Regions from separate parts of the Streptomyces sp. NPDC059443 genome, predicted to be linked through region 1. Evidence: riboswitches for the same ligand, from Rfam matches in the RefSeq annotation. Region 1 holds a riboswitch; each other region holds the start of a gene.
The links. A riboswitch is a leader RNA that binds a small molecule or an ion and turns the genes downstream of it on or off. The one in region 1 is predicted to bind cyclic di-AMP.

Region 2: another riboswitch for cyclic di-AMP. It lies ahead of ACFXDJ_RS13775 (M23 family metallopeptidase); the one in region 1 lies ahead of ACFXDJ_RS27540 (transglycosylase family protein).
Region 3: another riboswitch for cyclic di-AMP. It lies ahead of ACFXDJ_RS02690 (LysM peptidoglycan-binding domain-containing M23 family metallopeptidase); the one in region 1 lies ahead of ACFXDJ_RS27540 (transglycosylase family protein).

What each region holds. Positions count from the first base shown of each region.
Region 1 covers NZ_JBHYVM010000033.1:20,245-30,055, forward strand. The annotation lists gene ACFXDJ_RS27505 (ABC transporter permease) at 1-310, shown strand, start outside; gene ACFXDJ_RS27510 (class I SAM-dependent methyltransferase) at 388-1,719, opposite strand; gene ACFXDJ_RS27515 (NAD(P)/FAD-dependent oxidoreductase) at 1,864-3,249, opposite strand; gene ACFXDJ_RS27520 (exopolyphosphatase) at 3,681-4,622, opposite strand; gene ACFXDJ_RS27525 (DUF501 domain-containing protein) at 4,619-5,176, opposite strand; gene ACFXDJ_RS27530 (septum formation initiator family protein) at 5,217-5,705, opposite strand; gene eno (phosphopyruvate hydratase) at 5,796-7,082, opposite strand; gene ACFXDJ_RS27540 (transglycosylase family protein) at 7,379-8,077, opposite strand; cyclic di-AMP (ydaO/yuaA leader) riboswitch at 8,080-8,251, opposite strand; gene ACFXDJ_RS27545 (transglycosylase family protein) at 8,528-9,643, opposite strand; gene ACFXDJ_RS27550 (recombinase family protein) at 9,747-9,811, opposite strand, start outside.
Region 2 covers NZ_JBHYVM010000011.1:141,066-150,876, forward strand. The annotation lists gene ACFXDJ_RS13755 (restriction endonuclease) at 1-183, opposite strand, end outside; gene ACFXDJ_RS13760 (DNA topoisomerase (ATP-hydrolyzing) subunit A) at 291-2,747, opposite strand; gene ACFXDJ_RS13765 (M16 family metallopeptidase) at 2,981-4,342, shown strand; gene ACFXDJ_RS13770 (M16 family metallopeptidase) at 4,375-5,742, shown strand; cyclic di-AMP (ydaO/yuaA leader) riboswitch at 5,949-6,108, shown strand; gene ACFXDJ_RS13775 (M23 family metallopeptidase) at 6,121-6,912, shown strand; gene ACFXDJ_RS13780 (GntR family transcriptional regulator) at 7,103-7,768, shown strand; gene ACFXDJ_RS13785 (HPr family phosphocarrier protein) at 8,022-8,303, opposite strand; gene ACFXDJ_RS13790 (GNAT family N-acetyltransferase) at 8,488-9,811, shown strand, end outside.
Region 3 covers NZ_JBHYVM010000002.1:215,227-225,037, reverse strand. The annotation lists gene hpnH (adenosyl-hopene transferase HpnH) at 1-202, shown strand, start outside; gene ACFXDJ_RS02700 (aspartate aminotransferase family protein) at 199-1,623, shown strand; gene ACFXDJ_RS02695 (tyrosine-protein phosphatase) at 1,701-2,507, opposite strand; cyclic di-AMP (ydaO/yuaA leader) riboswitch at 2,821-3,014, shown strand; gene ACFXDJ_RS02690 (LysM peptidoglycan-binding domain-containing M23 family metallopeptidase) at 3,019-4,035, shown strand; gene ACFXDJ_RS02685 (SGNH/GDSL hydrolase family protein) at 4,192-4,989, shown strand; gene ACFXDJ_RS02680 (MBL fold metallo-hydrolase) at 5,136-6,398, shown strand; gene ACFXDJ_RS02675 (hypothetical protein) at 6,524-7,615, opposite strand; gene ACFXDJ_RS02670 (hypothetical protein) at 7,678-8,754, opposite strand; gene ACFXDJ_RS02665 (ATP-binding protein) at 9,382-9,811, shown strand, end outside.

The sequences.
Region 1 (9,811 bases):
ACGGACCCAGGAGATCGGCATGCTGCGCGCGATCGGCCTCGACCGCAGCCGGGTCAAGAACATGATCCGCCTAGAGGCGGTGGTCATCTCGCTCTTCGGCGCGGTCCTCGGCGTCGCCATCGGCATCTTCCTCGCCTGGGCGGTGGGCACCACCATCGCCAAGAGCATTCCGGACTACTCCCTGGTCCTGCCCTGGGACCGGATCGGCATCTTCCTCCTGCTGGCCGGCGTGGTCGGCGTGCTGGCGGCCATGTGGCCCGCCCGCAGCGCGGCCCGGCTGAACATGCTGACCGCGATCAAGACCGAGTAGCACCGGCCGGACGAACGGCGAAGGGCCCCGCGACCTCCACGGCCGCGGGGCCCTTCGCCTTCGCCGTTCCCGTTCCCCTACCGCTGCGCCGGCCACTCCCGGGCCCGCAGCGGCATCCCGGAGTCCGCCCGGCCCGGCCCCTCGCTGCGCACCGCGAGCACCTGGTTGACCCCGAGCCGGTTGTGCTCGAAGCCGAGCGCCGAGGCGGCCATGTACAGCTTCCAGACCCGGGCCCGGCCGGGCGAGGTCAGCCGGACCGCCTCCTCCCAGTGCTCCTCCAGCCGTGCCACCCAGGCCCGCAGGGTGAGCGCGTAGTGCTCGCGCAGCGCCTCCACGTCGCGGACCTCGAAGCCGGCCCGCTCCAGTTCGCCCACGGTGGTGCCGAGCGGGGAGAGCTCGCCGTCGGGGAAGACGTAGGCGTCTATGAACTCGTCGATGCGGTACGCCTCTTCGTCCGGCTCGGGGCGCCGGGCGATCTGGTGGTTCAGCAGCCGGCCGCCGGGCCGCAGCAGCCCGTACAGGGTGTGGGCGTACGCGCGGTAGCGGTCGGCGCCCACGTGCTCGGCCATGCCGATGGAGGAAATGGCCTCGTACGGGCCGTCCTTGACGTCCCGGTAGTCCTGGATCCGGATGTCCACCAGGTCCGCCAGCCCCTCCTCGGCGACCCGCTTGCGGGCGTACGCGGCCTGCTCGCGCGAGAGCGTGATCCCGGTGACCCTGGCCCCGTACTCGCGGGCCGCGTGCAGGGCCATGGAGCCCCAGCCGCAGCCGACGTCCAGGAGCCGGTCGCCGGGCTTGAGGGCGAGCTTGCGGCAGACCAGGTCGAGCTTGTCGCGCTGGGCCTCCTCCAGGGTGCCGCCGGGGCTCCAGTAGGCGCAGGAGTACACCATCGAGGGGCCGAGGACATGGGCGTAGAACTCGTTGCCCACGTCGTAGTGGTGGCTGATGGCCGCGCGGTCGCGGCCCTTGGTGTGGCGCGGCCCGCCGCGGCGCAGGGCCTCCTCGGGCGGCGGAGCGGGCGCCGGCCAGGGCCGCGCGAGGCCCACGAGGTCCCGTACGGCGGCGCGCGCCGCGGGATCGCGCAGCAGCGCGAGCGTTCCGGCGGAAGCCTCGGGCGACGGTTCCTCGCCGGGGGGACGGCCGCGCTCCCACAGCAGGGGCGCCACCCGGTCCAGGAGGGCGAACAGATCGCCCTCCACGGTCATGTCCCCCGAGACCCAGGCCCGTGCCAGCCCCAGTTCGCCCGGCTTCCACAGCAGGCGGCGCAGGGCACGGCGGCTGTGGAAGACGAGTACGGGGCCGGTGGGCGGGCCCGCTTCGCTGCCGTCCCAGGCCCGGACCCGCACGGGCAGGGGGGCGCCGAGCAGGGTCTCGGCCACAGCGGCCAGCCGCGGCGCGGCGTCGGTCATGGCACACCTCCATAACGGTCCGACCCAAGCGTCTACCCCACCTCGGCGGCGGACAATCCGCCGGACACGCCGAAGGGGCCGCCCGCACCACGGATGGCGGGCGGCCCCTTCGGGGTCACGCTGGGGGAGTTCGGCCGGAGCCGGTCAGGAGGCCTTGGCCTTCTCGGCCGGGGCAGCGGCGGCGGCCGGAGCCGGCGCCGGCTTGGCGGCCTCGTAGAACTCCTCGCGGGGGGTCTCCAGGGCACCGAGGGAGACGACCTCGCGCTTGAGGAACATGGCGAGGGTCCAGTCGGCGAAGACGCGGATCTTGCGGTTCCAGGTCGGCATGGCCATGCCGTGGTAGCCACGGTGCATGTACCAGGCGAGCCGGCCCTTGAGCTTGATCTTCATCTTGCCCATGACGATCATCGCCACGCCCTTGTGGAGGCCGAGGCCCGCCACCGCACCCTTGTTGGAGTGCGAGTACGGCTTCTGCGGGAAGCCGCGCATCCCGGAGATGACGTTGTCGCCGAGGACCTTGGCCTGGCGCAGCGCGTGCTGGGCGTTCGGCGGGCACCAGGCGTTCTCCACGCCGGCCTTGCGGGCGGCGAGGTCGGGCACCTGGGCGTTGTCGCCGGCGGTCCAGATGTAGTCCGTGCCCTTGACCTGGAGGGTCGGCTCGGCGTCCACGTGGCCGCGCGGGCCCAGCGGCAGGCCGTAGCGGGCCAGCACCGGGTTGGGCTTGACGCCCGCGGTCCACACCAGGGTGTTGGAGTCGACCTCAAGGCCGTTCTTCAGCACCACGTGGCCGTCCACGCAGGAGTCCATGGAGGTGTTGAGGTAGATCTCGATGCCGCGGGACTCAAGGTGTTCCTTGCCCCAGGTGCCGAGCTTGGGCCCGACCTCGGGAAGGATCTTGTCGGCCGCGTCGACCAGGATGAAGCGCATGTCCTCGCGCTTGATGCTGGTGTAGTACTTCACGGCGTCGCGGGCCATGTCCTCGACCTCGCCTATCGTCTCGGCGCCGGCGAAGCCGCCGCCGACGAAGACGAAGGTGAGTGCCTTGCGGCGGACGTCCTCGTCCGTCGTGGACTCGGCCTTGTCCAGCTGCTCAAGGACGTGGTTGCGCAGGCCGATGCCCTCTTCGACGCCCTTCATGCCGATGCCCTGTTCGGCGAGGCCGGGGATCGGGAAGGTGCGGGAGATGGCGCCGAGCGCGATCACCAGGTAGTCGAAAGGCAGCTCGTACGCCTCGCCGACGAGCGGCGTGACGACGGCGACCTTGCGGTCCTGGTCGATGCTGGTGACCCGGCCGGTGAGGACCTCAGCCTTGGGAAGCACGCGTCGCAGCGGGACGACTACGTGCCGAGGCGAGATGCTGCCTGCGGCCACTTCGGGGAGGAAGGGCTGGTAGGTCATGTACGAGCGCGGGTCGACGACCGTGACGGTCGCCTCGCCGTAGCGCATCTTCTTCATGATGCGCTTGGCTGCGTACAGGCCTACGTACCCACCTCCTACAACGAGGATCCTGGGACGCTCCGTGGTGCTCATGGAACGAGTATCCAGCACCCCAAGGGGTGACGCTCGTGAGCCCCTTCACAAGGGGCTGGAGACCCTCTGCTACACTCCGCCGCCCACGTGACCGAGGTCATGGCGCGAAGCGGGAACCAGGGTGTAACGGGAGTCGTTGAAGACCAGGCCTGAACTGGCCTCCAGCCCTTTGGGCGGAGTAGACCACCGGGTTCGTGGATACCTACCGCCGGACCCTCGCGGCGGCCGCCATTCGCACGAACGCTCGTAAAAAGAAGGCCCGAGGGGCCCCCGAGTCACCCAAAAGGCGCCTCAAGAGCCCTCACGGGCATCTTTTCCTTGTGAAGAACTTCACGAAGTTCATGTGGACGACGGGACCTAAGGCCCCCGTAAGACCCTCGAAAGGGCCCGGACGCGCCCTCGGGGACCCCCGGAGACCCCCGGGACTCCCGTCAGCCCACCGACCAGGCGATGCCGTCCAGGATGTCGTGCTCCGAGACCACGACCTCCGTGGCGCCGATCCGCTCCATGATCGCCAGGAGGACCAGGGCGCCCGCGCCGATCACGTCGACGCGGCCCGGGTGCATCACCGGGATCGCCGCGCGCTCGGCGTGCGTCAGGGTCAGCATCCGCTCGCTGACCTCGCGGACCGTCTCGTAGGGGATCCGGGCGTGGTGGATCGCCGAGGAGTCGTACTCCGCCAGGCCGAGCGCGATCGCGGCGACCGTGGTCACCGAACCGGCCAGGCCCACCAGGGTGCGCGCCTCGGCCAGCGGGACGCTCTCGGCGGCCAGGTCCAGCGCCGCCTCGATGTCGGCCCGTATGGCGGCGACCTGCGCCTCGGACGGCGGGTCGGTGACGACCCCGTCGACGACCAGGTGGCGCTCGGTCATCCGGACGCAGCCGACGTCCACGGACCGGGCGGCCCGGACGTGCTCCTCGCCGACCACGAACTCGGTCGAGCCGCCGCCGATGTCCACCACCAGGAAGGGCTTCTCCAGGTGGTCGGTGCCCTTCAGCTCCTTCGTGGCCCCGGTGAAGGAGAACTCCGCCTCCTGGTCCCCGGTGATCACCTCGGGCTCGACGCCCAGGATGTCCAGCACGCCCCGGACGAACTCGTCCCGGTTCTCGGCGTCCCGGGAGGCCGAGGTGGCCACGAAGCGCAGGCGCTCGGCGCCGAGCTCCTTGATGACCGCCGCGTACTCGCGGCAGGCCGCGAAGGTGCGCTCCAGCGCCTCCGGGGCCAGCCGGCCCGTCTTGTCGACGCCCTGGCCGAGGCGGACCACCGTCATCCGGCGGTCCAGCTCGGCGAACTCGCCGGTCGAGGGGTCCAGGTCCGCGACGAGGAGACGGATGGAGTTCGTACCGCAGTCGACGGCCGCGACCCGGGTCACGCCCGCGACTCCTTCTGCTCCTCGCACGGGGCCTTCTCCGCGCACGGGGTGACGCAGGCGCCCTTGGCCCACCACTCGGGCAGCATCGCCAGGGCCTCGTCGCCGAACGGGTTCACGCCCGGGCCCGCGGCCAGCGAGTGGCCGACCAGCACGTGCAGGCACTTCACCCGGTCCGGCATGCCGCCGGCGCTCGGGAAGCCTTCGAGCACCTCGATGGCGTCGCGGCGGGTGATGTAGTCCTCGTGCGCGGCCCGGTAGGCGGCGGCCAGCTCCGGGTCCTCGGCGAGCCTGGCCTGCATCGCCTTCATCACGCCGTTGGCCTCCAGCGTGCCGATCGCACCGGCGGCGCGCGGGCAGGTCAGGTAGTACAGCGTCGGGAAGGGCGTGCCGTCGGGGAGCCGCGGGGCGGTCTCCACCACGTCCGGCTGCCCGCACGGGCAGCGGTGCGCGATGGCGCGCAGCCCGCGCGGCGGGCGGCCGAGCTGCTGCTGGAACGCCTCGATGTCGGCGGCGGTCGGCTCGGTCCGGTCGGTCTGGGGCGGGGGCGTCTGCATGCCTGGAGGAAGTCTTTTCGTAATCGTGGATGGGTGGGACTCAGTCGCCCGGGCGGTCGGCCTTGTCGACGCCGTCCCAGACGTTGGAGTACCAGGGCCGGTCGGTGGCGGCCTGTCCGCCGCGGCGGTGTTCGGCCGCCTCGGCTCCGGGGGCGTTCATGATGTAGCTGGTCTCCCCCGGCCGGACGAAGTGCAGGTGCTTGCGCGCCTGCTGCTCCGCGTACGCGTTGTCCTGCCAGCGGGCCTTCTCGTCGCGCAGCCGTTCCAGCCGGTCCCGCGCGGAGACGGCGGCCTTCTGCTGCTCCGCGATCTCCGAGCGCTGGGACACGTACTGGCGCATCGGATACGCGAGGGCGACGACCAGGGTACAGAGGACCAGGACGAGCAGGGCGGCCCGGCCGGTGAGCCGGCTGCGGCGGACCTGGCGGCGGGACTGCGAGCGGTAGACGTGCGCCGCGGTCCGCTCGCCCAGCTGCTTGAGCCTGGTCGCGGTCGAGAACGTGGCGAACCGGTCCCGGTTCCCGGCCATTGATCCGCCTCCCCTATATGCGCACTACGCAATACGTCCCCGCACACGGTACGGGACCGAGTGCGGGGACGTAGGGAGGCTAGGGCGTGATTAGCCCTTGAAGCGCGGGAAGGCGCTGCGGCCCGCGTACACCGCGGCGTCGTCGAGGATCTCCTCGATGCGCAGCAGCTGGTTGTACTTGGCGACGCGGTCCGAGCGGGCCGGGGCGCCGGTCTTGATCTGGCCGCAGTTCACGGCGACCGCGAGGTCGGCGATGGTGACGTCCTCGGTCTCGCCGGAGCGGTGCGACATCATGCACTTGAAGCCGTTGCGCTGGGCCATCTCGACGGCGTCCAGGGTCTCGGTCAGCGAACCGATCTGGTTCACCTTGACGAGCAGGGCGTTGGCCGAGCCCTCTTCGATACCGCGGGCGAGACGCTCCGGGTTGGTGACGAAGAGGTCGTCGCCGACGATCTGGACCTTGGAGCCCAGGCGGTCGGTGAGGGTCTTCCAGCCCGACCAGTCGTCCTCGAACAGCGGGTCCTCGATGGAGACCAGCGGGTACGCCTCGACGAGCTCGGCGTAGTAGTCGGTCATCTCGGCGGCCGAGCGGGACTGGCCCTCGAACTCGTACTTGCCGTCCTTGTAGAACTCGGACGCGGCGACGTCGAGCGCGAGCGCGATCTGGGTGCCCGGGACGTAGCCGGCCTGCTTGATGGCCTCGACGATGAGGTCGAGCGCGGCGCGGTTGGACTCCAGGTTCGGCGCGAAGCCGCCCTCGTCGCCCAGACCGGTGGAGAGGCCCTTGGTGTGCAGGACCTTCTTGAGGGTGTGGTAGACCTCGGCACCCCAGCGAAGGGCCTCGGAGAAGGACTCCGCGCCGATCGGGGCGATCATGAACTCCTGGATGTCGACGTTGGAGTCGGCGTGCGACCCACCGTTGAGGATGTTCATCATCGGAACGGGCAGCAGGTGCGCGTTCGGACCGCCGAGGTAGCGGAACAGCGGGAGGTCGGAGGCCTCGGACGCGGCGTGCGCGACGGCGAGGGAGACGCCGAGGATGGCGTTGGCGCCGAGGGAGCCCTTGTTCTCGGTGGCGTCCAGGTCGATCATCGCCTGGTCGATCAGGCGCTGCTCGGTGGCGTCGTAGCCGACGAGCTCCGGGCCGAGCTGCTCGATGACGGCGAGGACGGCCTTCTCGACACCCTTGCCCATGTAGCGGTTGGGGTCACCGTCACGGAGCTCTACGGCTTCGAACGCTCCGGTGGAGGCGCCGGACGGAACTGCAGCACGGCCGGTGCTGCCATCGTCGAGGCCAACCTCGACCTCGACCGTGGGGTTGCCTCGGGAGTCCAGGATTTCCCGGGCTACGACGACGTCGATGGACGGCACGAGCATCTCCTTCTGGGATGTGACGCTGAGTGTGCGGTGGCATGTCAGGCCGTGGGATGGCCTTGCCGCTTAGAGCCTAACCGGCTCCGAGCACTCGGCGACCCGACCGCCCGGGTCCTGGGACGAAAAAGGGCCTGAATGCCCCTCTTACGGGACATAGGGCTCTTGCCCGGAGGGGGCTGCCGGACCCGCCATCAGGAAAAACGTCGGGCACGCACCACCGCCCGGCGCGTGGGGGGTTACGCGCCGGGCGGTGGAAATCCTGCGTGTTGCGAACGCTATTGCGACTGTTGCCGCAGGGTTCAGCTGAGCTTCAGCTTCTGACCCGGGAAGATCAGGTCGGCGTCCGAGACGATGTCCTTGTTGAGCTCGAAGAGCTTCTCCCAGCCGCCGGAGACGTTGTTCGCCTCGGCGATGGTGCCCAGCGTGTCGCCGGACTTGACCTCGTAGGAGCCGTTGCCGGTCTTCGGGGCCTCGGTCTTCGGCTTGGACGGGGCGGCCGGACGCTCGGAGCGGTTGGCCGGAGCCTCGGAGCGCTTGGTCTCCTTCTTCGGCTCGGCCTTCTTCTCCTGCTTCTTCGTCTCGGTCTTCTTCGGGGCGGCCTCGGTCTCGCCACCACCGGTGTAGCCGGCGTTCGACAGGCCCACGCCACAGGACGGCCAGGCGCCCTTGCCCTGGCCCTTGAGGACCTTCTCGGCGATGGCTATCTGCTGGGACTTGGAGGCCTGGTTGGCCTGCGCGGCGTACGCCTTGCCGCCGTACGCGGCCCACGTGGAGGACGAGAACTGCAGGCCGCCGTAGTAGCCGTTGCCCGTGTTGATGGCCCAGTTGCCACCGGACTCGCAGGAGGCGACGCGGTCCCACTCGGCACCGGTCGCGGCGGAAGCGGTGCCCGCGGCCATCAGCGGAGCCGCGACGGCGACACCGGCGACGCCGGCCAGCGTGACGAGCCGGACGGCCTTGGAGCCGCGGCGGTGCTTGCCCTTGGCAGAAAGCAGCATGGAGTTCTCCTCACCGACGCCTTCGAGGTGAGCTGTCGGGTTCGGGCGAGTGAGTGCCCGGCCAGGCGACCTAGCGCCTGTCTTAACCCCTAGCCGGTTCCGTGACCGTCTCTCAACGGCCGGTTCCGGCGCCTACCTTGGTTCCCCCGCTCCTGCCTTCGGCGCTTGCGCGACGAGTGTTCCCTCCGTCCGCCGGCAGGATTCGGCGATGCGGTCGAAGGAGCCCGCGGTGGCGAGCGATTCAGAAGGTAGACAGGTCTCCCCCCGATGTTCAACGAGCGACATCGGGGGGAAACGGTGCCTACTTGCGCTCTCCGCGGGGGTGTTTGCGCAGGTGAGGGCGGGGTTTGCGGAACCCTCGGGACCTGACACGCCAGTTGACCGGAAGAGACACATGTCTCACTTACGGAAAACGGACAATCAGGTGGTTCCCGGGCGCCCCAAGTGTCCCTATTGGTGGGTTAGATCCAGGTTCTGACCAGGCGTGATCAGATCGGCGTCCTTGCCGATGACCTGCTCGTTGGCCTTGTAGAGCGCGTTCCAGCCGCCCTTCACACCCTTGGCGTCCGCGATGGCGGCCAGGCTGTCGCCCGCCTTCACGGTGTACGAGGGCTCCGACGCGGCATCAGATGTGACGGGCGCCTCAACCGCGGCCGGGCCGCGGTGCTTACCGGCACCCCCCGCCGGGGCGGCCGGGTCGGTGGTGGCCCCCGGGGTCGCCGGGACGGCCGGGTCGGCGGGCGTGACGGGCGTGACGGGCGCCGCCGGGTTTGCGGGAACGGCCGGCGCCGTGGGGTCCGCCGGGTGCGCGGGGTCGGCCGGATGCGCCGGGTGCGCGGGGTGCGTCGGATCCGTGGGCGTCACGGGCGCGGCCGGGTCCGTGGACGGCGCCGTCGGGACGGCGGGGTCCGCCGGGTGCGCGGGAGCCGTCGGGTCGCCCGGGAGCCCCGGAGGCGTCGCCGGGAGGTCCGGCATCGGCATGACGGGCAGCGGGTAGTCGGGCAGCAGGAAGGCCGGCGTGCCCGAAGGGGAGGGAGCCGGGGCCTTGGGGGCCGGCGCGGTCGGCGCCCCGAAGTCCGTGGAGGGCGCGGGCGTCCCGAGGTACGGAACGGAGCCGTCCGGACGGGAGACGGAGTGCGAGGCCGCGCTGCCGCCCCCGGGCAGGCCCGGATCCACCTCGGCGGCGGGCCCCTGCTGCGAGAGTCCGGCCGGCGCCCCGCACAGGGGCCACGCCTGGGGCCCCTGGGAGGCCAGCACCCGCTCGCCCACCGCGATCTGCTGGGACCGGCTGGCGAGGTCGGGGCGCTCGGCGAAGTCGAGCCCGCCGGCGTTCTTCCACTGCTCCTGGGTGAACTGCAGCCCGCCGTAAGCGCCGCTGCCGAAGTTCGCGCTCCAAGTACCGCCGCTCTCGCACTCGGCGACCTTGTCCCAGGTGGAGGTCTCGGCCGCGCTCGCGCCGGTGGCCGCGAGCAGCGGCAGGGCGAGGGCGGAGCCGGTGACTCCGGCGGTGACGACAAGTGCGGGCACCTGTCGGGGGCGTCTGTGGCGGCCGTTCCCGGAACGCATGAGGCTGCACCTTTCGCATAACGGCGGGGTAACGGCAGAACCTAGCGGCCTTCGAACGCCTGTCACAAGTTCAGACGTCCACTGACTTCCGGTCAGGCGGGTTTCAGGTGTTTTGGGGGGTGGAACGGGACTTCGCCGCGCGCGCCATCACCCTCAGGGGCGGGATCG
Region 2 (9,811 bases), on a different contig from region 1:
CAGTGCCTCGGCCTCGCGGCGCTGCCGGTGGGCCGCTTGTTGCTCACGCTGACCCCGGGCCACGTCACGTTCGTAGGTCCGCTGCCGGCGCTCCGCCTCGCGCTGCTGGATCAGCTGTGTCTGCTGCGTCCGGCGCTGGGCCTCGGCCCAGTCCCCGATCAATCCGCCCGACCGACGACTCATCAGATCCGTGTCTCCCCGCCCCACCCGACCGTGCCAAGAGGGAAAACACTAGTCGCCATTCGGGTGGTACGTCCCCTGGACGTACCACCCGAATGACCTCCCGCCTCCTAAAGCGCGGCCCCCGCCAGCGCCGCGACCGCGACCGGGAGCGAGGTGCCCGAGCCGTCCCGGCGCGGGTCCACCGCCGGCAGCTCGGCCGGGGTGCCGTTCGCCGTCGCCGCGCGGGCGGGCGAGCCGCCCGCCCAGGCCAGGACCAGCAGGTCCTCGCCCTTCAGGAAGCGCTGGCAGCGGACGCCGCCGGTGGCCCGGCCCTTGCGCGGGTACTGGTCGAACGGGGTCAGCTTCACGGACAGCAGGGAGTCGTCCAGCGTCCCGTGCGAGCCGGCCACCGTGAACACCACGGCGTCGCGCGCCGGGTCCACGGCCGAGAAGTGGATCACCTTGGCGTTGTCGGACAGCTTGATGCCCGCCATACCGCCCGCCGGGCGGCCCTGCGGGCGCACCTGGCCCGCCGGGTAGCGCAGCAGCTGGGCGTCGTCCGTGATGAAGACGAGGTCCTCCTCGCCCGTGCGCAGCTCGACCGCCCCGACGATCCGGTCACCGTCCTTGAGGGTGATGACCTCCAGCTCGTCCTTGTTGGCCGGGTAGTCCGGCACGACCCGCTTGACCACGCCCTGCTCGGTGCCGAGCGCCAGACCCTGCCCCGACTCGTCCAGCGAGGTCAGGCAGACGACCTTCTCGTCGGCCTCCAGCCCGGAGAGGAACTCCGAGACCGGGGCGCCGCCCGCCAGGTTCGGCGCGGCGTGGGTGTCCGGCAGCTGCGGCAGGTCGATCACCGAGAGCCGCAGGAGCCGCCCGTACGAGGTGACCGCGCCGATGTCGGCGCGAGCGGTCGCCGCGACCTGCGAGACGACCAGGTCGTGCTTGGCGCGGGCGCCGCCCTCCTCCTCGGGAAGCGGATCGGCGTTCGCGGTGCGGGCCAGCAGGCCGGTGGAGGACAGCAGCACCCGGCACGGGGTGTCCTCGACCTCCAGCGGTACCGCCGCGACCGGGGTCCCGGCGGATTCCAGCAGCACCGTACGGCGCTCCGTGCCGTACTTCTTCGCCACCGCGGCGAGCTCCGAGGAGACCAGCTTGCGCAGCTCGTTGTCGGAGTCCAGGATCCCGGTCAGCTCGTCGATCTCGCCGGTCAGCCGGTCGCGCTCGGACTCCAGCTCGATCCGGTCGAAGCGGGTGAGGCGGCGCAGCGGGGTGTCCAGGATGTACTGGGTCTGGATCTCGCTCAGCGAGAAGCGCTCCATCAGGCGCTCCTTGGCCTGGGCGGAGTTGTCGCTGTCCCGGATGATCCGGATGACCTCGTCGATGTCGAGCAGGGCCACCAGCAGGCCCTCGACCAGGTGCAGCCGGTCGCGCCGCTTGCCCCGGCGGAACTCGCTGCGGCGCCGCACGACCTCGAAGCGGTGGTCGAGGTAGACCTCCAGGAGCTCCTTGAGGCCCAGCGTCAGCGGCTGTCCGTCGACCAGCGCGACGTTGTTGATGCCGAAGGACTCCTCCATCGGCGTCAGCTTGTACAGCTGCTCCAGCACGGCCTCGGGGTGGAAGCCGTTCTTGATCTCGATGACCAGGCGCAGGCCGTGCGAACGGTCGGTGAGGTCCTTGACGTCCGCGATGCCCTGGAGCTTCTTGGAGCCGACCAGGTCCTTGATCTTCGCGATGACCTTCTCGGGGCCGACCGTGAAGGGCAGTTCGGTGACGACCAGGCCCTTGCGGCGCGGGGTCACGTCCTCCAAGGCCACCGTCGAGCGGATCTTGAAGGTGCCGCGCCCGTTCTCGTAGGCGTCCTTGATGCCCGCGAGGCCCACGATCCGGCCGCCGGTGGGCAGGTCGGGACCCGGTACGAAGCGCATGAGCGCCTCCAGGTCCGCCTCCGGGTAGCGGATCAGGTGGCGGGCGGCCGCGATGACCTCGCCCAGGTTGTGCGGGGCCATGTTGGTGGCCATGCCGACCGCGATCCCGGACGCGCCGTTGACCAGCAGGTTCGGGTACGCGGCCGGGAGTACGACCGGCTCCCGCTCCTGGCCGTCGTAGTTCGCGGCGAAGTCGACGGTGTTCTCGTCGATGCCGTCCGTCATCAGCGACGCGGCGTCGGCCATCTTGGACTCGGTGTAGCGCATCGCGGCCGGCGGGTCGTCGTTGCCGAGCGAGCCGAAGTTGCCGTGGCCGTCGACCAGCGGGAGCCGCATGGAGAAGGGCTGCGCCATGCGCACGAGGGCGTCGTAGATCGACGCGTCTCCGTGCGGGTGCAGTTTGCCCATGACCTCGCCGACGACGCGCGCGCACTTGACGTAGCCGCGGTCGGGGCGCAGGCCCATCTCGTTCATCTGGTAGACGATGCGCCGGTGCACCGGCTTCATGCCGTCGCGTGCGTCGGGCAGGGCGCGGGAGTAGATCACCGAGTACGCGTACTCGAGGAAGGAGCCCTGCATTTCGTCGACGACGTCGATGTCGAGGATCTTCTCCTCGAAATCCTCCGGCGGCGGGGTCTTCGTGCTGCGGCGGGCCATCGCTGCGCGGCTCCTTAACCAAGAATCGGGATGAGCTGAGCTCTCACGGGGTGGGCTGGTGGGCCTGGCCGGGTTTCGGACAGGGGTGACGCGGACCATTGTGGCCCGAGGCACCGACAACGCCGACTCCGACCCAGGACTGGGCCGGGAACTTCTCCGGTCGCCGACACGCTTGCATACAGTGGCAGGTCTGACAGGAATCTCTGCATCGCGATCGAAGGGACCACATGCCCATGGGTCACACGGCCACAGCCCAGGCCGGCTCCGGCGGCCTCACAGCGACCGAGCACAGGCTGGCCAACGGCCTGCGCGTGGTGCTGTCCGAGGACCACCTGACCCCGGTCGCCGCGGTCTGCCTCTGGTACGACGTCGGCTCGCGCCACGAAGTCAAGGGGCGTACCGGCCTTGCTCACCTCTTCGAGCACCTGATGTTCCAGGGCTCGAAGAACGTGTCCGGCAACGACCACTTCGAACTGGTCCAGGGGGCCGGCGGCTCCCTCAACGGCACCACCAGCTTCGAGCGCACCAACTACTTCGAGACGATGCCGACGCACCAGCTGGAGCTCGCCCTGTGGCTGGAGGCGGACCGGATGGGCTCGCTGCTGGCCGCCCTGGACGAGGAGTCCATGGAGAACCAGCGCGACGTCGTCAAGAACGAGCGCCGCCAGCGCTACGACAACGTCCCGTACGGTACGGCCTTCGAGCGGCTGACCGCCCTCGCGTACCCGGAGGGCCACCCGTACCACCACACGCCGATCGGCTCGATGGCCGACCTGGACGCCGCGTCCCTGGAGGACGCGCGCACCTTCTTCCGTACGTACTACGCGCCCAACAACGCGGTGCTTTCGGTGGTCGGCGACATCGACCCCGAGCAGACGCTCGCCTGGGTCGAGAAGTACTTCGGCACCATCCCCGGCCACGACGGCAAGCAGCCGCCGCGCGACGGCTCGCTCCCCGACATCATGGGCGAGCAGCTGCGCGAGGAGATCGTCGAGGAGGTGCCGGCCCGCGCCCTGATGGCCGCCTACCGGCTCCCGCACGACGGCACCCGCGAGTGCGACGCCGCCGACGTGGCGCTGACCGTCCTCGGCAGCGGCGACTCCTCCCGGCTCCACAACCGCCTGGTCCGCCGCGACCAGAGCGCCGTCGCCGCCGGCTTCGGCATGCTGCGCCTGGCCGGTGCGCCCTCGCTCGGCTGGCTGGACGTCAAGACCTCCAGCGGGGTCGAGGTGCCCGCCATCGAGGCGGCCGTGGACGAGGAGCTCGCGCGGTTCGCCGCCGAGGGCCCGACGGCTGAGGAGATGGAGCGCGCGCAGGCCCAGCTGGAGCGCGAGTGGCTGGACCGGCTGAGCACGGTGTCCGGCCGCGCCGACGAACTGTGCCGCTTCGCGGTGCTGTTCGGCGACCCGCAGCTGGCGCTGACCGCCGTCCAGCGGGTCCTCGACATCACCGCCGAGGAGGTCCAGGCCGTGGCCGCGGCCCGACTGCGCCCGGACAACCGCGCGGTGCTCGTGTACGAGCCGATCGCGGCGGACGAGTCGGCCGATGCGGCCGAGAACAGCGACGAGAACGAGAACGAAGGGGCGGAGCAGTGAGCGACACCGCAGCCGACACCGCAGCCGTCACGATGACCTTCCACCCGCGGCCCCGGGCCGGCGAGCCGCAGCCGTGGGCCTTCCCGGCCCCCGACCGCGGGGTCCTGGCCAACGGCCTGACCCTGCTGCGCTGCCACCGGCCGGGCCAGCAGGTCATCGCCGTCGAGATCAACCTCGCCGCCCCGCTCGACGCGGAGCCCGAGGGCCTGGACGGCGTGGCCACCATCATGTCCCGCGCCCTGTCCGAGGGCACCGACAAGCGTTCCGCCGAGGAGTTCGCGGCCGAGCTGGAGCGCTGCGGAGCCACCCTCGACGCGCACGCCGACCACCCGGGCCTGCGGGTCTCCCTGGAGGTTCCGGCCTCCCGCCTGCACAAGGCGCTGGGGCTGGTCGCCGAGGCGCTGCGCGCGCCGGCCTTCGCCGACGCCGAGGTCGACCGCCTGGTGCGCAACCGGCTCGACGAGATCCCGCACGAGCTGGCCAACCCGCAGCGCCGCGCCGCCAAGCAGCTCTCGAAGGAGCTGTTCCCGGCGTCCCTGCGGATGTCCCGCCCGCGCCAGGGCACCGAGGACACGGTCGCGCGGATCGACTCCGCGGCCGTACGGGCCTTCTACGAGGCCCACGTACGCCCCGCGACCGCCACCGCGGTGATCGTCGGCGACCTGACCGGCATCGACCTGGACGCCGTCCTGGCCGACACCCTGGGCGCGTGGACCGGTGACACCACCGAGCCCCGCCCGGTCGCACCGATCACCGCCGACGACCGCGGCCGCGTGGTCATCGTGGACCGGCCCGGCGCCGTCCAGACGCAGTTGCTGATCGGCCGCATCGGGCCGGACCGGCACGACCGGGTCTGGGCGCCCCAGGTGCTCGGCACGTACTGCCTGGGCGGCACCCTCACCTCGCGCCTGGACAAGGTGCTGCGCGAGGAGAAGGGGTACACGTACGGCGTGCGCGCCTTCGGCCAGGTGCTGCGTTCCACCGCCGACGGCAAGGGCGCCTCGATGCTCGCCATCAGCGGCTCGGTGGACACCCCGAACACCGGCCCGGCGCTGGACGACCTCTGGAAGGTGCTGCGCACCCTCGCCGAGGGCGGCCTGACCGACGCCGAACGGGACGTGGCGGTACAGAACTTGGTGGGCGTGGCCCCGCTGAAGTTCGAGACGGCCGCCTCGGTCGCGGGCACCCTCGCCGACCAGGTCGAGCAGGAGCTCCCGGACGACTACCAGGCGCAGTTGTACGCGCGGCTCGCCGAAACGGGCACGGTGGAGGCCACTTCGGCGGTCGTCAGCGCCTTCCCGGTGGACCGCCTGGTCACGGTGCTGGTGGGCGACGCCTCGCAGATCGAGGAGCCGGTACGGGCCCTCGGGATCGGCGAGGTCACCGTGGTCACCAACTGACCGGACGGAAACCGTCCGTTCGGCGGTCACAGGAGGGGCTCTGGCGGCTTGTCCGCAGGGGCCCCTTTTGTCCGTTTGGTCGCGTGGTTGCTCGAATGTGGTGTGGCGTACGCAACAAAAGGGCGTGTCTGTTTGGCGATTGACTGATGATCCGCCTAGCGTCGGCCGTGCTGTCCGTCAGTTGTAACCGCCGCGTCCGCGGCACCGGACAGCGATCGCCGAGTCCCCGTCAGGCGCGAGCCTGGGGAGCCGGGGACCCACATGTGTCCCTGGGGTGAATCGGACCGCCTCGCGAGAGGGGGCCCGTAGGAGACCTTCCTGCTCCGAACCCGTCAGCTAACCCGGTAGGCGAGAGGGAAGGAAAGGATCAGCCCCTTCATGGCCTTTGGCAGTCGTGCCGCCGGTAAGCACCGTGGTTCCAGTCGTTTGAGCCGCAAGACCGCCGGCTACGCCGGTATAGCCGCCGTCGTCACCACCGGTGTCGTCGGCTCCCTGGCCGGCCCGGCGTTCGCCGCGGACAAGGCCCCCACCGTCGAGGACACCGGCCTGAACACCATCGTGGTGGCCGACGAACTCGCCGGCGAGATCCAGGCGCAGGCCCACTCCCAGCAGCGGGCCGCCGAGGCCGCCGCCGCCAAGGCGCAGGCCGAGGCCGACGCGAAGCAGCGGGCTGCCGAGGCCAAGGCGAAGGCCGAAGCCCGCGCCAAGGAAGAGCGTGACGCCGCCGAGCGCGCGGCCCGCGAAGAGGAGCGCAAGCGCCTCAACACCTTCGTGGCCCCGATCACGGACTCCTACGTCAGCACCCAGTACCACGCGGGCGGCGGCATGTGGTCCTCCGGCAGCCACACCGGCATCGACTTCCACGCCGCCTCCGGCACCGAGGTGCACGCGGTCGGCATGGGCACCGTGGTCGAGGCGGGCTGGGGCGGCGCGTACGGCAACAACGTCGTCATCAAGCACGCCGACGGCACCTACACCCAGTACGGCCACATGACCTCGCTGAGCGTCTCCGTCGGCCAGCAGGTGACCCCGGGCCAGCAGATCGGCCTGTCGGGCTCCACCGGCAACTCCAGCGGCCCGCACCTGCACTTCGAGGCCCGTTCCGGCGAGGCGTACGGCACGGACATCGACCCGGTCGCGTACCTGCGCTCCCACGGCGTCAACGTCTGACGCAGGCCGCACGACGCAGGCTGCACGACGCTCCGCCGCACGCGTGTCTTCCCGAAGGCCCCGGCTCTCTCCGAGCCGGGGCCTTCGCGTTGTGTGAATGTTTCGTATTTCCGGCCGTCCTCGGAAATTATCGTGTGTTGCAATAGAGTCGCAGTGCGTACAGCCATACGAAAAAGGCGGAGGTCCGGTCTTGCGTATTCCCGCGCACACGGTATGCACAGCAATCCGCGACGACATCGTCTCCGGGGTGTTCGAACCCGGTGGCCGGCTGACCGAGGAGGTGCTGGCCCGCCGGTACGGAGTCTCGCGCGTCCCGGTGCGCGAGGCACTGCGCACGCTGGAGTCCGAGGGGTTCGTGACCACCCGCCGGCACGCGGGCGCCTGCGTGGCCGAGCCGACCGAGCAGGAGGCGGCCGACCTCCTGGAACTGCGGATGCTGCTGGAGCCCCTGGCGGCCGCCCGGGCCGCCCGGCGCCGCGGCGAGGCCCACCTCAAGGTGCTGCGGGGGCTGGTCAGGCTGGGCCAGGAGAGGGCCAGGAGGGGGCAGGGGGAGGACCTGCGCTCCCTGGGCGGCTGGTTCCACGAGACGCTCGCCCAGGCGTCGGGCAGTCCGGGCCTGATCACGCTGCTCACCCAGATGCGCCACAAGCTGGCCTGGATGTACGTGGTGGAGTCCCCGGCGCGGCCGGTGGAGTCCTGGGCGGAGCACGGCGCGATCGTGGACGCGGTGGCCCGGGGCGACGCCGAGCGGGCCCGGACGCTGACCGCGGCCCACGTCGACCGCGCGGCGGGAGCGTACCGGATCAGGGTGAGGACTTTGCAACCTGCCGTAAACATGGCGAGCGGCCGGCATTAACAAACGCCGTATACAAAGGTCGGATATCCGCGGGGCATCGGGGGATATCACGGCCCGTGCAATTCGCGGAAATTCGTGTCCGGGTGCGCCGCGCGCATTTCCGGCCAAGCCTGCCGCCGGGCTGATTAACCAGCCGCGCGCGCCCGATTCGCGCGCCCGGTGCGGCTGAAACGCAGCGAAGCCGTTGCCCCCCGACGGTGGTCGGTCGGCAACGGCTTCGCCGTGCAAGTCCGCGAGGTCGAACCCGAGGGGTTCAGACGGTCTCGGGGAGCTCCTCAAGACCCTCGGCGACCAGCTTCGCGAGGCGGTCCAGTGCGGCCTCGGCGCCATCGGCCTCGGACGAGAGGACGATCTCCTCGCCGCCCTGGGCGCCCAGGCCCAGAACCGCCAGCATGGAGGCGGCGTTGACGGGGTCGCCGCCGGCCTTCGCGATGGTCACCGGGACGCCGGAAGCGGTCGTCGCGCGGACGAAGATCGAGGCGGGACGAGCGTGCAGGCCCTCGGCCCACCCGACGTTGACGCGGCGCTCTGCCATGGTGATGCCCTTCAGGTTCTTACGGTTGTCTAGACCAGTCTCTCACGACGCCCGGAATGGTCGGACCGACCTTCGGCCCGAAAATCCCGCCGTTCGACCTGTCCCAGCTTGCACTGATTCGGGACAGCTTGCCCGATGCGCCGCGCCCAGGCCACCCGAACCGTTCGAGCCTTAAGGTGGCCCCATGACCACCGAGTCGGACCCCTCGTACCCGGACCACTGGGAAGCCGACGTCGTCCTGCGCGACGGCGGAACCGCCCGGATCCGGCCCATCACCACCGACGACGCGGGCCGGCTGGTCAGCTTCTACGAGCAGGTCTCGGACGAGTCCAAGTACTACCGCTTCTTCGCTCCTTATCCCCGGCTCTCCGACCGCGACGTGCACCGCTTCACGCACCACGACTACGTGGACCGCGTGGGCCTCGCCGCGACGATCGGGGGCGAGTTCATCGGCACCGTCCGCTTCGACCGGATCGGCTCCGACGGCCGCCCGGCCAACGGGCCCTCCGACGAGGCCGAGGTGGCCTTCCTCGTCCAGGACGCCCACCAGGGCCGCGGGGTCGCCTCGGCGCTGCTCGAACACATCGGCGCCGTGGCGCGCGAGCGCGGCATCCGGCGCTTCGCCGCCGAGGTGCTGCCCGCCAACACCAAGATGATCAAGGTGTTCACGGACGTCGGCTACCAGCAGAAGCGCAGCTTCGAGGACGGCTCCGTCCACCTCACCCTCGATCTCGAACCCACCGCCGAGTCCCTCGCCGTGCAGCGCGCCCGCGAACAGCGCGCCGAGGCCCGGTCCGTGCAACGGCTCCTCGCCCCCGGATCGGTGGCGGTGATCGGAGTCAGCCGCTCCGGCGGGGGAGTGGGCGCGGCCGCCCTGCGCAACCTGCGCGACAGCGGTTTCCACGGCCACCTCTACGCCGTCAACGAGGCGTGCGCCCCCGGCATCGCGAGCGGCCTGCTGGACGGCGTACGGGCCTACCGCACGGTCGGCGACATCGGAGCCCCGGTCGACCTCGCGGTGATCGCCGTCCCCGCCGAACGGGTCCCGGAGGCGGTGGCGGCCTGCGGTGAGCACGGGGTGCAGGGGCTGGTGGTGCTGTCCGCCGGATACGGCGAGAGCGGGCCCGAAGGCCTGGCCCGCCAGCGCGAACTGGTGCGGCAGGTGCGCTCGTACGGGATGCGGCTGATCGGGCCGAACGCCTTCGGGGTGATCAACACCGCGCCCGAGGTGGGGCTGAACGCCTCGCTCGCCCCGGCCCCGGCCCCCGCGCGGGGACGGGTCGGCCTGTTCACGCAGTCCGGGGCGATCGGCATCGCGCTGCTCTCGGGGCTGCTGCGGCGCGGGGAAGGGCTGTCCTCCTTCGTCTCCGCCGGGAACCGGGCGGACGTCTCGGGCAACGACATCCTCCAGTACTGGTACGACGACGAGGCGACCGACGTCGCGCTGATGTACCTGGAGACCCTGGGCAACCCGAGGAAGTTCACCCGGCTCGCGCGGCGCACGGCGG
Region 3 (9,811 bases), on a different contig from region 1:
CGGCTACGTGCCCACGTACCGGGAACTCATCGAGGACACGGACTGGAGCAAGTACGGCCGCGGAAAGGACCCGCGCTGCGCGAACTGCATGGCGCACTGCGGCTACGAGCCCACGGCGGTCCTCGCCACCATGGGGTCGCTGAAGGAGTCGCTGCGCGCGGCCCGGGAGACCGTGGGCGGAAGCCGGGGCACCTCGGCATGAGCGGGGCCCGGGCGGGGCAGGAGGGCCGGGGGGACCGGGCCGGGGGCTTCGACCTCGGCGCGCTGCTGGCCGAGCGCGGCGGGGAACGGTACGAGCTGCACGCCCGTCACCTCAACCACCAGCTGCCCCGGATGCTGCACACCATCGGCTTCGACAAGGTCTACGAGCGGGCCGAGGGAGCCCACTTCTGGGACGCCGACGGCAACGACTACCTCGACATGCTGGCCGGGTTCGGGGTGATGGGCCTGGGCCGCCACCACCCGGTGGTCAGACAGGCCCTGCACGACGTCCTGGACGCCCAGCTCGCCGACCTCACCCGCTTCGACTGCCAGCCGCTGCCCGGGCTGCTGGCGGAGAAGCTGCTCTCGTACAGCCCGCACCTGGACCGGGTGTTCTTCGGCAACAGCGGCACCGAGGCGGTGGAGACCGCCCTGAAGTTCGCCCGGTACGCCACCGGGCGGCCCAGGATCCTCTACTGCGACCACGCCTTCCACGGGCTCACCGCCGGCTCGCTCTCGGTGAACGGCGAGGGCGGCTTCCGGGAGGGCTTCGCCCCGCTGCTGCCCGACACCAAGATCGCGCTCGGCGACCTGGCCGCACTGGAGCGGGAACTGCGGAAGGGGGACGTGGCGGCCTTCGTGGTCGAGCCGATCCAGGGCAAGGGGGTGCTCGCCGCCCCGCCCGGTTTCCTGCTCGCCGCGCAGGAGCTGCTGCACCGGCACAAGGCCCTGCTGATCGCGGACGAGGTGCAGACGGGCCTCGGACGCACCGGCGAGTTCTACGCCTATCAGCACGAGCCCGGCGTGGAACCGGACCTGGTGTGCGTAGCGAAGGCGCTCAGCGGCGGCTACGTACCGGTCGGCGCGACCCTGGGCAAGGACTGGATCTTCCAACGCGTCTACTCCTCCATGGACCGGGTCCTCGTGCACTCCGCGAGCTTCGGCTCCAACGCGCAGGCGATGGCGGCCGGGCTCGCGGTGCTCTCCGTCATGGACGACGAGGGGGTGGTGGCCAACGCCCGGGCGATGGGCGACCTGCTGCGCGGCCGGCTCGCCGCGCTCGTGGACGAGTACGAGCTGCTCCACGAGGTACGGGGGCGCGGGCTGATGATCGGCATCGAGTTCGGCCGGCCCTCCTCGCTGGGGCTGCGGAGCCGGTGGACCATGCTGCAGGCGGCCCGCAAGGGGCTGTTCGCGCAGATGGTCGTGGTGCCGCTGCTGCGCAAGCACCGGATCCTCACGCAGGTGTCGGGGGACCACCTGGAAGTGATCAAGCTCATTCCGCCGCTGATCGTGGACGAGGCGGACGTGGACCGGTTCGTCGGGGCCTTCCGCGAGGTCATGGACGAGGCGCACGGCGGTGGCGCGCTGATGTGGGACTTCGGCAGGACGCTGGTGAAGCAGGCCGTCGCGAACCGGTGAACTGGTGAACCGGCGGTCCGGGGCGAGCGCCGGGCCGCCGAACCGGCCGCCGGGGCGACGGCCTGCCTCGCGGGACGTCAGTCCAGCAGCCGGTCGCGGAGCCGGTCGAGGGTCTCGGGCGCGAGCCCGAGGCCCTCGGCGAGGTAGCGCTCCACCCCGCCCCACTCCTCCTCGACGGTCTCGAAGGCCGCGGTCAGGTACTGGGCGCGGGCGTCGAAGAGCGGGGCGAGCAGTTCGAGCACCTCGGGGGTGCGGACCGGGGCCTCGTCGGTGCTCCGGCGGACCCGGTACTGGTTGTGCGGGGCGTTCGACTCCAGGTAGTCCGTGACGATCGCCTCCCGCTCGACGCCCAGCGCGAGCAGGACGACGGCGATCGACAGGCCGGCCCGGTCCTTGCCGGCCGCGCAGTGCAGGAGGGCCGGGACGCTGTCCTCGGCGAGGGCGTGCACCACCCTGCTGTGCTCGGCGGTGCGGGTCTTGATGATCCCGCGATAGGAACGCATCATCCGCTCGACGGCCTTGCCGTCACCCAGGACCTCGTGGAGCTGGCCGGCTTCCCCGTCGCGGACCATCTTCCAGAACTCACGACCGTCGGCCGGGTCCGACAGCGGGATGTTCACGTTCCGCACGCCGGGTAGCTCGACGTCCGGGCCTTCCAGCGCCTGGTCGGCGGCGTTGCGGAAGTCGAAGACGGTGTGCAGCCCGAGCGAGCCGAGGAATTCCGCGCCGGTTTCGGTGGCATGTGCGAGATGTCCGCTTCGGAACAGTCGTCCCGGCTTGACCTTCCGGCCGTCCGTGGTCGGCATCCCGCCCACGTCACGGAAGTTGCGCACTCCGGTCCGTTCCGGATCGGGCTGCGGGGTCTGGGGTATCCGCTGGGTCACAGGGGCTCCTCCGTGTCGTCGTCGAGAGTGTCCGAATTACGCTACTTGGGAACAACTTGCCATGGCGAGAGGCGAGATCGGACACCTCCCCGTGAGCCAGATCATACGGTGACCGTGAGTGCCTGATCGTTAATGCCGAATTGCCTTGTCGGGGCGGCTGTTGAAGGCAGGGAATGGACACAGGGTGACCGGAATTCCGGCGGGCCGTCATTCCTGAGAATCCTTCAGTGAATTCGTGACTTGTTCTGTGCGGCCGGACTCGATTACGTTCGCGATCGATCCGGATGGACCGCCTAATCCTGCCGCCGTCCGGCAACCGCACCCGACTATTCACGCGCGTGGCAGGAGCGGGGGAACCAGGTAAGCCGCTGTTCCCGATCCCCACCGGATCTTTACAACGGGACAGCTCGGGGTGAAGCCGTACACGCACCGTTCACCGGCGCGGATATGGCCGGACATCTCCCGTCCGAACCCGACAGCTCACCTCGCAGGCGTCGGAGAGGAATTCGCCATGACCGCAACGGGTAAGCACCGCCGCCCGAAGTCCCGCTCGATATCCCGAGGTTTCGCCGTTGCGGGCACCGGCGGCGCGGCCCTCGCGCTCCCGCTGCTGGGGGCCGCCGGAGCCCACGCGGCCGGCGCCCCGGCCGCCGCACCTGCCACCGTGCCGGTCCAGGCGGCGCGGGCCGCCCAGGTGCCGGCCGCGCTCCAGGCCGCTCCGGCCGCGGCGCAGGCCGCCCCCACCGTCTACACGGTGGTGCCGGGGGACTACCTCTCCAAGATCGCCGCGCGGCAGCACCTCACCGGTGGCTGGGAGCGGCTCTACGCGGACAACCGCGAGGCCGTGGGCTCCGACCCGTCGCTGATCCACCCGGGCCTCAAGCTGACCCTCGGCGCCGGCGCCGGCGGCGCGGCCCCGGCGGCCGAGCAGGCGCCGGCGCCGGCCGGGAAGCCTTCTTCCGCCGCGGCTGACACCTCGTCGGACGACTCCTCGGCTTCCGCTGACGACTCCTCGGACTCTTCGGACTCTTCGGGCGCTTCGGGCGCTTCGACGGCCGAGGCCCCGGCCGCCCCCGCCCCCAAGGCGGCCCCCGTCAAGCAGCAGCAGGAGGCTCCGGCCTCCGCCGGGTTCGTCGCCCCGGTCAGCGGCGGCACCTCCACCCCGTACAAGGCCGCCGGTTCCATGTGGTCCAGCGGCTACCACACGGGTGTCGACTTCATCGCGAGCACCGGCACCACCGTCAAGGCCGTCGGCGCGGGGACGGTCGTTTCGGCCGGCTGGGGCGGCGCGTACGGCAACGAGGTGGTCATCCGCCACGCGGACGGCAAGTACAGCCAGTACGGCCACCTCTCCCAGCTGTCCGTCTCGGTCGGCCAGAGCGTCACCGCCGGGCAGCGCATCGGCCTCTCCGGCGCCACCGGCAACGTGACCGGCCCGCACCTCCACTTCGAGATCCGCACGGGGCCCTCGTACGGCTCGGACATCGACCCGCTGGCCTACCTGCGGTCGAAGGGCGTCAGCATCTGACCCGTCCGACCCGTCCGACCCGTCTGAGGCCGGGACCCGAAGGGGGTCCCGGCCTCACGTGCGGTATTCCTCGTGCGGCGGGTGGCAAAGATCACGGTCCGTCAACCCTTGGCTACGGTCGCGTAGGTCGGGCGCCGGGGTGAAGGATGTGGTCCCGTGGCAGCGACGACGACGACAGTGACGACGACACTCAAGACCATCGGCTCGTACGCGGCGATCGGGGACAGCTTCACCGAAGGCGTCGGCGACCCGGGACCCGGGGAAACGTTCGTCGGCTGGGCGGACCGGCTGGCCGTACTCCTGGCCGATCAGCGCGAAGAGCACGACTTCCGGTACGCGAACCTGGCCGTCCGGGGCCGGCTCCTGGACCAGATCGTGGCCGAGCAGGTCTCCCGGGCCAAGGAGCTCGCACCGGACCTGGTGACCTTCTGCGCGGGCGGCAACGACATCATCCGGCCCGGCAGCGATCCGGACGACGTGGCGCAGCGGTTCGAGGCGGCGGTCGCCGACCTCACCGGATCGGTCGGCCAGGTGATGATCACGACCGGGTTCGACACCCGCGACGTGCCGGTCCTCAAACACATGCGGGGCAAGATCGCGACGTACAGCGCGCACGTGCGTTCCATCGCCGACCGGTACGAGTGCCCCGTGCTCGACCTCTGGTCGCTGAAGTCCGTACAGGACCGGCGGGCCTGGGACGACGACCGGCTGCACCTCTCGCCCGAGGGCCACACGCGGGTCGCCCTGCGCGCCGCCCAGGTGCTCGGCCTGGACACCCCGGCCGATCCGGACCAGCCGTGGCCGCCGATGCGGCCGCGCGGCTCGGTGGACGTGACCCGCGACAACATCCAGTGGGCGCGCGAGTACCTGGTGCCGTGGATCGGGCGGCGGCTGCGCGGGGAGTCCTCCGGGGACCATGTGGAGCCCAAGCGGCCGGACCTGCTGCCGCTGTAGGACGTGCCGACGGGCGCGGGTACGCGGGCGGGGCGGGGTGCCGGGGCGCGTCCGGGAGCGCGAAATGGAATCCTTCGGTAGTGCGGTGCGTTGGGATGGTGGTAAGCCATGAGAACGTCCTGTCCCCACCCCTCCCAGGAGGCGCCTTGACCGGCTCCCGTCCCTTGCGTCCACGGCTGCGCGCCCTGCGGCCCGAAGCCTTCGGCGCCGACCCGTCCGGTGCCCGGCTGGACCGGATCCGGAGCTCGCCGAACTTCGCCGACGGCGTGTTCCAGAATCCCGTCGGGGCCCGGACCAGGCCCTCCGGTTCGATGGCGGAGTTCGCCAAGATCTACTTCCACAAGGAGCAGCGCCTCCGGCGCAATCCCGGCGCGCCCATCCCGGTCTACCCGACGACCCTCGCCGAGCTGGCGAAGCCGCCGGCCAGCGGGCTCAGGCTGACCTGGATGGGGCACTCCAGCGTGCTCGCCGAGATCGACGGGCGCCGGGTGCTGTTCGACCCGGTCTGGGGCGACCGGTGCTCTCCCTTCCCCTTCGCCGGCCCCAAGCGACTGCACCCGGTGCCGGTCCCGCTGGCCTCGCTGGGCGAGGTCGACGTCGTGGTGATCTCGCACGACCACTACGACCACCTCGACCTGCCGACCATCAAGGAACTGGCCGGGACGGACACGATCTTCGCGGTCCCGCTCGGCGTCGGAGCCCATCTGGAGCGCTGGGGCGTCCCGGCCGACCGGGTGCGCGAGCTCGACTGGAACGAGACCACCAAGGTCGCCGGGCTCTCCCTGACGGCCACCCCGGCCCGCCACTTCTGCGGGCGCGGCCTGCGCAACCAGCAGTTCACCCTGTGGGCGTCCTGGGTGGTCGCGGGGGACGAGCACCGGGTGTACCACAGCGGGGACACGGGGTACTTCCCCGGATTCAAGGAGATCGGCGCCGCGCACGGGCCGTTCGACGCCACGATGATCCAGATCGGGGCCTACTCCGAATACTGGCCGGACATCCACATGACCCCGGAGGAGGGCATGCGCGCCCACCTCGACCTCCAGGGCGGGGTGCCGCACGGCACGATGCTGCCGATCCACTGGGGCACCTTCAACCTGGCCCCGCACCCGTGGGACGAGCCGGGCGAGGGCACGGTGGCCGCGGCGGATGGTGCCGGGGCGGCGATCGCCCTGCCGGTGCCGGGGCAGCCGTTCGAGCCGGGCGCGGCGGACGTGCCCGCCGGGGCGTGGTGGCGGCCGTTCGTGGCGGCGGGGCCGGTGGCTGCGTCCGCACCTGCGGCCGCGTCCGGGCCCGCCTCTGGGGCTGCCGCGTCCGGGCCCGTGCCTGTGTCCGAGCCCGTGTCCGAGCCTCTGAAGACGGTCACCCCGCCGGCGGGCCGCGAGGAGCCGGAGGCGGTGGGCTCGTAGGGCTGGTGGGCTCGTAGGGCTACGGGCTCTACGAGCTCCGTGGGGCCTTCGGGCTCCCGATCGCGCAGAGCGGACCCTCCTGGCGCAGGAGGGTCCGCTCTCGGCATGCCGCTCGGCTCGTGGAGCTACCGCTTGTGCCCGTGCTGCACGTCCAGGCACAGCGCCCAGACGTCGGAGTAGCTGCCCGCTGAGGGCGAACCACCGCTGTGGGTGGCGGCCGTCCAGTACGACGGGTCGGCGCCGCCGTCGCCGACCGGGGTGCCCGCGGCGTCGCTGGGGAAGCTGCCGTTGAGGTGGGGGCCGCCCGAGGTCGCCTTGCTGAAGTCGGTCGTGGTCACGTTGCCGCCGCTGATCGCGGCGCCCCCGCTGACCAGCTGCCCTTCCCCGCGGGAGCAGCCGGCCGTCGCGGTCTGTCCCGTCGAGGCCGTGTTCGGGCCGCTGACCTCGGTGAAGTGGACCGTCGTGGAGACGTGCTTGAGGCTGATGTCGCCCGTGCTGCAGATCGCGTAGGCGTAGGTCATGTTGTCAGCGCCGCGTCCGCCGCCGATCCCCCCGACAGCCGTCCAGGAGTCGGGGTCCCGCTCGCCGTCGCCCGCGGCGATCGAGCCGAAGTGGTGCCCGGCGTCGTTGAAGGTGGGGAAGGAGGCGATCGGCTTCAGGCTGCCGACGCTGGCCGGGGTGGTGCGGGCTCCGCCGCCGATCAGGACCGTGTTGGCCGGGCAGGTCGCCGTCACGAGCTTGGACGAGAGCCCGGAGGTCGGTCCGACGGCCTTGTTCATGACCACCTGGGTGTGCCTGATGAGGTTGCTGTGCAGGCAGATGACGTACGGGGTGGTGGAGAAGGCGGTGCTGCTGCGGCTCCCGCTCCCGCCGAACGCCATCCAGTGCGTGGCGTCGCTGCCGACGATCCCCGGCGCGTCGGTGTACTCGGTGGCGCCGTCGGCACTGGGCACCATGCCCATCACGTGATTGCCGTTGGACATCTCGTCGTCGCCGATGGCCTGGTCGGCACCGCCGCCCGAGACGAGCCCGTCGGCGCAGTCCGCGTGCGAGGAGACCCCGGTGAAGGGGGTCGGCGGGCCCATGGTGGCCCCGGGGCTGGTGACGGTGACGTCGACGGTCTTGGCGTACGCGGCTCCCGGCACCGCCACGGTCAGCAGGGCGGCCAGGATCAGGGCCTTGCCCGTGGCGGAGCCCCGCCGGAATTTCGTGCTCATCGGATTCTCTCTCTTGACGTTCATGTGCGGGGTCGGCCCTCCGGCTGTTCGGAGCCGGTGCCTCAGACGCCGTCGTTGGCGCACAGTGCCCAGGCGTCGGTGTAGGTGCCGGGCGAGGACTGGCCTCCGGTGTGGGCGGAGGCCGTCCAGTAGGCGGCCGTGGTGGTTCCGTCGCCGACCGGGGTGCCGCCGGAGTTGCTGGGGAAGCTGCCGTTGAGGTGGTCGCCGCCCGAACCCGGACCGGTGAAGTCCGTGGTCGTCACACTGCCTCCGCTGATCGCGGCGCCGCCGCTGACCAGGTTCCCGTCACCGCCGCCGCAGCCCGCGGTCGCCGTCTGTCCGGTGCTGCCGGAGGTCGGGCCGCTCACCTCCGTGTAGCGGACCTTCACGGTGGCGCCGCTGACGTTGATGCCGCTTCCGCTGCAGATCGCGTAGGCGTAGGTGTAGTTGGCGGCGTTGGCGCCGGAGTCCCAGCCGACCGCCGTCCAGGAGTCGGGGTTTGTCTCTCCGTCCGCCGCGGCCTTCGCGCCGAAGTCGTGGGCGGAGTTGTTGAAGGTGGGGAAGCTCGCGATCGACTTCAAGCTGCCCGTGTTGCCCGGGGTGGTACGGGCGCCGCCGCCGAGCAGGCGGGTGTTGGCCGGACAGGTCGCCGTGACGCGGCCCACCGTCACCCCGGCGGTGGGGGTGTTGGCCTTGTTCATGACGACCTGGGTGTGGTTGATCAGGCTGCTGGTGAAGCACATCGCGTAGGGGGTGGTGGAGAAGGAGGCGTTGACCTGGCCCCCGCTTCCGCCGATGCCGAGCCAGTGCGTCACGTCGGTGCCGACGACACCGGTGGAGCCGGTGTATTCGGTGGTGCCGTCGGAGCTGGGCGAGGTGCCGTTGACGTGGTTGCCGTTCACGCTCGCGCCGGTGCCGATGGCCTGGTTGATCCCGCCGCCGGAGGCGAGGCCGGAGGTGCAGTCCGCGTGGGTCGATATCTCGGAGTTGGCCGCGGCGGGGCCGCTGGTGGCCCCGGGGGTCTTCACGGTCACGCTCACGGTGTTGGCGTAGGCGGTTCCCGGTACGGCCAGGGCCAGTACGGAACCCAGGATCAGCGCCTTGCCCGTGGCGTAACGGCGCAACAGTCCTGTCTTCATGTGGATCTCCCCATGTGGTGGGCGGTAAGCGGGATGTGGTGTGCGGTGTGCGGGATGCGCTGGGCCTTGAAGGTGCACGGCAGGGCGCGGCGCGGGTCCGGGGCCGGGCCCCGGGGGCAGGGGCGGCGGGCGTCGTCGGTGCGGAGCTGTCACGGCATCTGGAGCTGTCACGGCATCACAACGGCCGCCTGCCTCGCGGATGTACGCCGCTCAGGGGCAGACCAGGGGTTCGGACCGGCCATTTCGCCACTCTGTCGTGAGCAGCGCATGCGGACTCTAACAGTCCTTCTGGGTTGCATCTACATAGGAGATATGCAGGTTTGAGTGGCAGATGCCGAGATTGAATATGTGACTCCCGGGTAGCCGGCCGCGGCCCCCGGGGAGGGCGGGGGGCGAGGTGCGGGTGCGCGTCGAGGGGTGTCGGCGCGCGCCTCCGGCGCCGGGGCGTGTGCGCCCACGGCGCATTCGGGCTGTCGTGCGAGCGCTCCATCGGGAGCGGGAAGCACCCGGGGCAAGTTCCCCAACTGGGCGTCCAGGGCGGGATCGTGCGGTCTAGCGTGGGTATCCGGTGATCAACACCGGCACCCGGGACGCCCGGGGGCCGGGCCCCACTGACCGAGGACGCCGATGTCCGGACTCCGCGCCGCCCGCCACGCCCCGTCGAGACATGCCGTCACCGGTCCCGGCCGGCAGATACGCCCCCAGCTGGTCCGCTCCGCCGTGCTGCCCACGCTCGCCGCCGGGCTCAGCGGTGCGGCCGCGGTGATCTTCACGCTCCAGCTCGGCGGCGGCGCCGGCGACCGCGACGCCAGGCTCTGGCCGGTGCTCACCGGCTGCGCCCTGCTCGTGGTCGGCGCGCTCGCGGCCGCTCTGCTCGGTGCCCAGCGCGCGGCCAACTCCGTCCGCGACCGCTGCGAGGCCCTGCGCCGCTCCAGCGTCCGCGGCCGCCAGGAGCTGCGTACGGCCGCCGAGCGGCTGGAGCGCGGGGAGGTGCCCGGCCGTCCGGTGCGCGGTGGGCCCGGAGGGCCGGGGCTGGGCGGTGACACGGGGCGCGTGG